DNA from 3 places in the Solibacillus sp. FSL W7-1472 genome. Region 1 is predicted to be linked to each of the others. Evidence: riboswitches for the same ligand, from Rfam matches in the RefSeq annotation. Region 1 holds a riboswitch; each other region holds the start of a gene.

Evidence for each region. A riboswitch is a leader RNA that binds a small molecule or an ion and turns the genes downstream of it on or off. The one in region 1 is predicted to bind thiamine pyrophosphate.
Region 2: it holds a riboswitch for thiamine pyrophosphate, as region 1 does, so the genes downstream of both, thiT (energy-coupled thiamine transporter ThiT) here and thiC (phosphomethylpyrimidine synthase ThiC) in region 1, are expected to answer to the same signal.
Region 3: it holds a riboswitch for thiamine pyrophosphate, as region 1 does, so the genes downstream of both, tenA (thiaminase II) here and thiC (phosphomethylpyrimidine synthase ThiC) in region 1, are expected to answer to the same signal.

Annotation. Positions count from the first base shown of each region.
Region 1 is NZ_CP150208.1:3,115,812-3,118,134, reverse strand. Features, by position in the region: gene thiC (phosphomethylpyrimidine synthase ThiC) at 1-1,075, opposite strand, end outside; TPP riboswitch at 1,226-1,340, opposite strand; cobalamin riboswitch at 1,656-1,836, shown strand; gene cobT (nicotinate-nucleotide--dimethylbenzimidazole phosphoribosyltransferase) at 1,931-2,323, shown strand, end outside.
Region 2 is NZ_CP150208.1:3,416,243-3,418,565, reverse strand. Features, by position in the region: gene MKY07_RS17160 (SMC family ATPase) at 1-106, shown strand, start outside; gene MKY07_RS17155 (hypothetical protein) at 163-291, opposite strand; gene MKY07_RS17150 (DUF4870 domain-containing protein) at 359-691, opposite strand; TPP riboswitch at 808-916, shown strand; gene thiT (energy-coupled thiamine transporter ThiT) at 1,047-1,613, shown strand; gene map (type I methionyl aminopeptidase) at 1,804-2,323, shown strand, end outside.
Region 3 is NZ_CP150208.1:2,650,743-2,653,065, reverse strand. Features, by position in the region: gene MKY07_RS13195 (nitronate monooxygenase family protein) at 1-859, shown strand, start outside; TPP riboswitch at 996-1,094, shown strand; TPP riboswitch at 1,161-1,259, shown strand; gene tenA (thiaminase II) at 1,337-2,029, shown strand; gene thiM (hydroxyethylthiazole kinase) at 2,007-2,323, shown strand, end outside.

The DNA.
Region 1 (2,323 bases):
GTAAGCCATCCCCTAAAGAGAAGGAAACATCATAAGTTTTCATGATTTCACAGATTTCTTCAAAGTGAGTATATAAAAAATTTTCTTTATGGTGGTGAAGACACCATTGTGCCATAATAGATCCACCTCGGGATACAATACCTGTTAAACGTTTTGCTGTTAACGGAACATACCGTAAAAGAACACCTGCATGAATGGTGAAGTAATCCACCCCTTGTTCGGCTTGTTCAATCAATGTATCACGGTAAACCTCCCATGTTAGGTCTTCAGCAACACCATTTACTTTTTCTAGTGCTTGATAAATAGGTACGGTACCGACAGGAACAGCCGAATTTCGAATAATCCATTCCCGTGTTGTGTGAATGTTTTTACCTGTTGATAGGTCCATAATATTATCAGCACCCCAACGTGTTGCCCATGTCATTTTTTCAACCTCTTCTTCGATGGAAGATGAAACAGCAGAATTGCCAATATTCGCGTTAATTTTTACATGAAAGTTACGACCTATTATCATGGGCTCTGATTCTGGATGGTTGATATTAGAAGGAATAATCGCTCGACCCTTTGCAACTTCATCCCGTACGAATTCAGGTTTCATATTTTCTCTAATTGCGATAAATTCCATTTCAGGCGTGATAATTCCTTTTCGTGCATAATGAAGTTGTGTAATATTTTTCCCTTTTTTAGCCCGTAACGGTTTCCGCTTTAAACCAGGAAACACGTTATGATTAGTACGAGGATCGTTTTTATCTTTATAACCATTATCCTCAGGCTTGATTTCACGACCATCATATTCCTCCACATCGCCACGTTCTTGAATCCATGTACTGCGAAGGGCAGGGAGACCTTTTGTAATATCGACAGAATAATCAGGGTCTGTATAAGGTCCGCTGGTGTCATACACACGTACTGGAGGATTTTCCTCTTCTCCAAACGTACCAGTTGTCGGGCTTAACTCGATTTCACGCATTGGAACCTTAATGTCAGGTCTAGAGCCTGTTACATATACTTTATTGCTACCTGAAAAGTTAGACATAATGGAAATACTTTGTTCGTTTAATGAAGATGGTGACATAGACATAATAAATCTCTCCTTTTTTGAATATAAGGACAAGAGATAGAGCACAACAGTGAGGAGCTTAAAAAAGCTTATGAAGTACATAAAAAAGCCGGTGTCCAATAAATGGTCGGACCCGGCTAATATGTATACAGAAGTAGTATTACTATAATACGATGCTAACTTCCCCACGCTGGTATGATCCAGATCAGGTCCCAAGAGTCAAGAAACTTCAACGTGTTTCATTCTCAGCCCAACTTATTGGACTCCCCTAGTTATTTCTATTCAATTTTATATTAGTATACATGAAACTTCCTTGAGATAAAAGGGAAAATTCAGAAAAGTATTTGTTGGATGAATTACCTTACCGGATATTGATATCGTACTCATTTCGCATGCACATTACAAACCTCTGCATGTCTCGATGTTAAGAACATTAAAGAAACAAAACCCGAACGTATTATTATTTCTGATGAGTCAACATTCTCAGGAGGTGGACTTTTTTTATATTTAAGGAATTCTGAATCAGAAAACGTTTTAATTCCTGCTTATTGAAAATCATCCTTGACGAAAAAAGTCGTTCGTCGTAAAGTAATGGTAAATTCATCAAGCATTAGGTGCCCGTTAAGGGAGAATAGGGAATAAAGTGAAAAGCTTTAGCGTAATCCCAACACTGTATAGAGGAGTTTCATAGCAAAACCCACTGGATTTACATCTGGGAAGGGGCTATGAAATTGTGAATCTGAGCCAGGAGACCTGCCTAAGTATGCTTACTGTTTATAGACACTGGATATGTCTGTAGTTTATTTGTTATCGAATAAACTGCAGGCTATTTTTATTGTCAAAAATACATTTAGATGGGGGAAACGAAACATGCAATTATTACAGCAAACAATTGATCAAATTCAAGAAATCGACCGACAAATGGAAGAAAAAGCACGTACGTACATAGACTCTTTAGCCAAACCACCGCAAAGCCTAGGGAAGATCGAATCACTAGCTCTGCAAATCGCCACAATTACGGGTGACCTTGCGCCTAAAATCGATAATAAAGCGGTGATCGTCATGGCGGCAGACCACGGGGTGTATGAGGAAGGCGTAACGCCAAATCCGCAAAGTACAACGGTTTTCCAAACATTATCATTTCCGAAAGGGACGACAGGGATGTGTACGATTGCGAAAATTTCGAATGCACAAGTCATCCCGGTAGATATCGGTGTCAAAGAAGATTTACCTCAAGATGCTGGGGTAATCATTAAAAAGGTC
Region 2 (2,323 bases), 300 kb from region 1:
CGGCGTCATCTCCCATGTGGCCGAATTAAAAGCAGCAATGCCTGCCATTTTACAAGTCCAAAAGTTAAAAGAAGGCTACAGTAAAACAGAAATTATTATTAAATAAAAGACAACAAAAAACACATTTCACACGAGTTTTAGTGCGAAATGTGTTTTTCTGCGTTAACGTTTTGGCGTTCGTCGTGTAGTTGCTGGTTGGGGTGCAGATTTTTTATCCATCATTTTTTTAATGATCGGGTACACGATCGGTCCATATTTAATTGCGGTTTTAATGAGTTTATTTAATTTCATGATATACACTCCTTAACGAATACATTTCGTATAAAAAATATACCCAAAGAAGGAGCTATCATAAACATTAACGTAAAACTTTAATCGCTTGGACTAGATTCCAAATCGCCAGAATAAACGTAATAAGGACTAAAAGAATAAATCCGATAAAATGTGAACTAATAAAGAAATCCTGCACGCTCACTGTCAAAGTATTATTCCAGGAAAGAACGGAAGTGAAAAAGTAAATCATGTACAAAATCCCTAACAGTATTGGAATAAGTTGAGAAATAAAAGCTTTTTTAGAATGGCCTTTAACGGCTTGATCTTTCGTAACGATAAATATAATTACCGGTAAAATAAACGGTGCAAAATAAAAGCTCAAATAGCTTAATGCACTTAAACCTTTCGATTGATCCATCATTTATCACTCCTTCGTATCTATTATATGTAATTCTAGTACGTTTCAAAATAATAGCTGTTGAAAGTTGTAGAAATATTCGTTACAATGAGCATGTTCAAACAATAAAAATTTAGATGTACCACAAGGGGTGCCGAGAAAGTCGGCTGAGATTGTGCACGGGATTGCACTGACTCTTTGAACCTGTAAGTTAGCACTTGCGTAGGGATGTGGATAGAATCCGACTGTTCAAACGATAGTCAGGCTTTTGTCCTGATTATCGTTTTTTGCTTTTTCTAAATACCTAGAAGAAGTAAAAGTTCCATTCTATCCCTCTTCACTTTTGTTACATCGGATAAAAGAAAGGGGAATTGTTATGGACAGAAAAAAATTATTGATGATGGTGGAGATAGCGATATTTGCTGCCATCGGACTTGTATTGGACCAAGTATCTTTTAAAATGTGGGCACAGGGCGGGTCAATCAGCTTTGTTATGGTACCGATTATGTTAATGGCCATTCGTTGGGGGCTAACAGCAGGACTTGCAACTGGCTTGCTGATTGGCGTTATGCAAATGATGTTTGGCGCTTACATAGTACACTGGCTTCAGGCGATTTTAGATTACGGTCTTGCCTTTACAGTAGTAGGGTTAGCGGCAATTGTAAGAAAGCCATTATTACAGGCAACACAATCACTCAATAAAGTAAAAATGGCAATTTATATCGTTATAGGAGCTCTAATAGGCGGAGCTTTAAGATTTGTTTCGCACTTGCTCGCAGGTGTCGTGTTCTTTAAAGAGTACGCAGGCGATGATAATGTGTGGATCTACTCAATAATTTATAACAGTACTTATATGGTACCTGCAACAATAATTACAGCGGTTATTGCAGTTATATTATTCACATCTGCACCCCGTTTACTCCAAAAAGCACAAACACCATAATGAATGAAAAACTCAAAGCTTGCAGCAAGGGATTATTTTCCCGTTGCAAGCCTTTTCTAATTTCTATTGTACAATGTCGTATTAATTTGATCATAAATCCAAATAATTTTAAAATCCTTGAACAATTACAACCGATATTAAGTATGCTATAGTTAAGGGTAGACATTGTTTAAGAGGAAGGAAGTTACACATGATTGTTACTACACAAGAAGAAATAGAAGCGTTTAAAAAAATTGGACGCATTTGTGCTGAAATTCGCGAGGCAATGAAAGCTGCGACAGTACCTGGCGTGACAACGAAAGAATTAGATGAAATTGCAGGCCGTATGTTTGCGGAAGCAGGCGCGGTTTCTGGTCCTAAAGGCGAATACGATTTTCCGGGATATACATGCATTTCAGTAAATCACGAAGTTGCACATGGCATTCCAGGGAACAAGGTTATTCAGGACGGCGATATCGTAAACATTGATGTTTCTGGCTCTTTAAACGGATACTTTGCAGATACAGGTATTTCTTTTGTTGTTGGTGAAGGTTATGAAGATAAAGAAAAACTTTGCTCTGTAGCAAAATCAGCATTTGACCGTGCGATGACAAAGGTTAAAGCAGGTTCGAAATTAAATCAGATCGGTAAAGCAGTAGAGCGTGAAGCACGTGATCACGGGTTGACGGTAATTATGAACTTAACAGGACACGGCTTAGGTAAATCATTAC
Region 3 (2,323 bases), 470 kb from region 1:
GCCTGCGTTAAATGCAAGACCGGCAAGCCAGTTGGATGAATGGTTAGCTGAAATTACAGAGGAGTTGGCCAGCTATAATGCCAAAAATCCGGATCAGCCGGCTGCGCCATTTGCCATTAATCAGATTGTTCATAAAACAAATGAACGTCTGGAACAGGATATGGAGCTCTGTGTGAAATATAAAGTTCCGATTATTATTACTTCACTTGGGGCACGTGAAGAAGTATTTGAGGCAGCTCATAGTTATGGAGGCATCGTTTTCCATGATGTCATTAACAATCATTTTGCAAAAAAAGCGATTCAAAAAGGTGCAGACGGCATCATTGCTGTAGCAACAGGTGCAGGTGGCCATGCAGGTCAGCAAAGCCCATTTGCGCTCGTACAGGAAATCCGTGAATGGTTTGACGGTCCATTAGCTTTATCAGGATCAATCGCACGAGGACATTCGGTATTGGCTGCACAGGCGATGGGGGCTGATTTTGGCTATATCGGTTCACCATTCATCGCGACCGAAGAAGCGTTTGCTCGTCAAGAATATAAACAGATGATTGTTGATAGTACTGCAGAAGATATTGTATACAGCAATTTATTTACAGGAATCCACGGGAATTATTTGAAAGGTTCTATCATGAACGCGGGGATGGACCCGAGTAATTTAAAAGAAAGTAATCCTTCAGCAATGAACTTTAACGATAATACCGCAAAAGCCTGGAAAGATATTTGGGGCAGCGGGCAAGGAATTGGCGCGATTAAAGAGATTACTTCCACAAAACAATATGTCGATAAACTGGCCGAGGAATATGCTCAGGCTTATCAGGAACTGACTGGTAAAAGATCTGCAGTAACCCATCTACAATAGATGTCAGCGCATCATTAGTAACAGATTTTTACTAACGATGCGCTATTTTGTGAATTTGTTATTGAACTATTAATTTCGTAATTTATTGAATTCACTTGCCCGGTTCGAATTAATTTGTTACACTCTGGGTAATTAAATGCATTTGCGGGGGGACACAGCAGTGTTGAGAAGGTTAAAACCTGACCCTTAGAACCTGACCGTTAATACGGACGTAGGGAGCAAAGTACAAGCTATACATATGTACTTACTTTGGCTCCGCGTATATTTTACGTGGAGTCTTTCTTTTGCAAATACACAAGCATTTGATTTGCGGGGGGACACAGCAGTGTTGAGAAGGTTAAAACCTGACCCTTGGAACCTGGCCGTTAATACGGACGTAGGGAGCAATGAAAAGTGGTACTTACACTTTTTGGGGACGTCTCTCTATATGTTGAGACGTCTTTTTTGTGCTTCCGCCAACAAAAAGGAGGAGTAACAATGGGATTTTGTGAAAAGGTAAGAAAAGAAACGGATTTTTATTGGGAGGCTAGCTTCTATCATCCTTTTGTACAAGGGATTGCAGATGGGAGTCTACCGCTGGAGAAGTTTAAGTTTTATATGCTGCAGGATGCGTATTATTTAAAACATTATACGAAAGTACTAGCTCTTGCAGCTGCAAAAGCGACAACGGATGATGATGTTCAATATTTTCTGCAAACAGCAAAGTTTATCCATGATGCCGAGCTTGAGTTGCATCGTACAACTTTTAAAGAATTAGGTGTGACAGCGGATGATTTGGAAAAATTCGAACCAGCACCAGCAGCCTATAACTATGTGAGCCATATGTACAATGCAGTGCATAACGGAGATGTAGCAGAAGCATTTGCGGCAATCCTGCCATGCCCATGGCTGTACCAGGAAATTGGGCAAAGATTAAAAGATGCATGCCCCAATATACCTCTTTATGAACAGTGGATTGCATTATATGCTTCCGAGGAGATGCTTCAAAATATTGAAGTACAAAAATCGATGCTAGATCGATATGCGAAAGAACAACCTGCAAAGCTTAAAGTATTACAGGAGCATTTTAAGAAAAGCTGTTATTACGAATGGATGTTTTGGGAAATGCCTTGGACGAAGCAAAGCTGGGAACAAGGAGTGTATGTAAATGAGTCTGCAAGCAATTTATAATAAACAACCATTAGTTCATTGTATTACCAACTATGTTGTCGCAAATTTTACAGCGAATGGCTTGCTGGCGGTAGGAGCTTCACCAGTAATGGCGGATGCAATAGAAGAAGTGGGTGAAATGGCTGCCCAGGCCAATGCTTTGCTTTTAAATATGGGCACTTTGAATGAGCGGACAATAGAGTCGATGAAGAAAGCAGGACTTAGCGCAAACATGCATAATACTCCGGTTGTTTTTGATCCAGTAGGTGTAGGGGCAACGAAGTTTCGAGCGGAGACAGCACAACAATTGCTCGA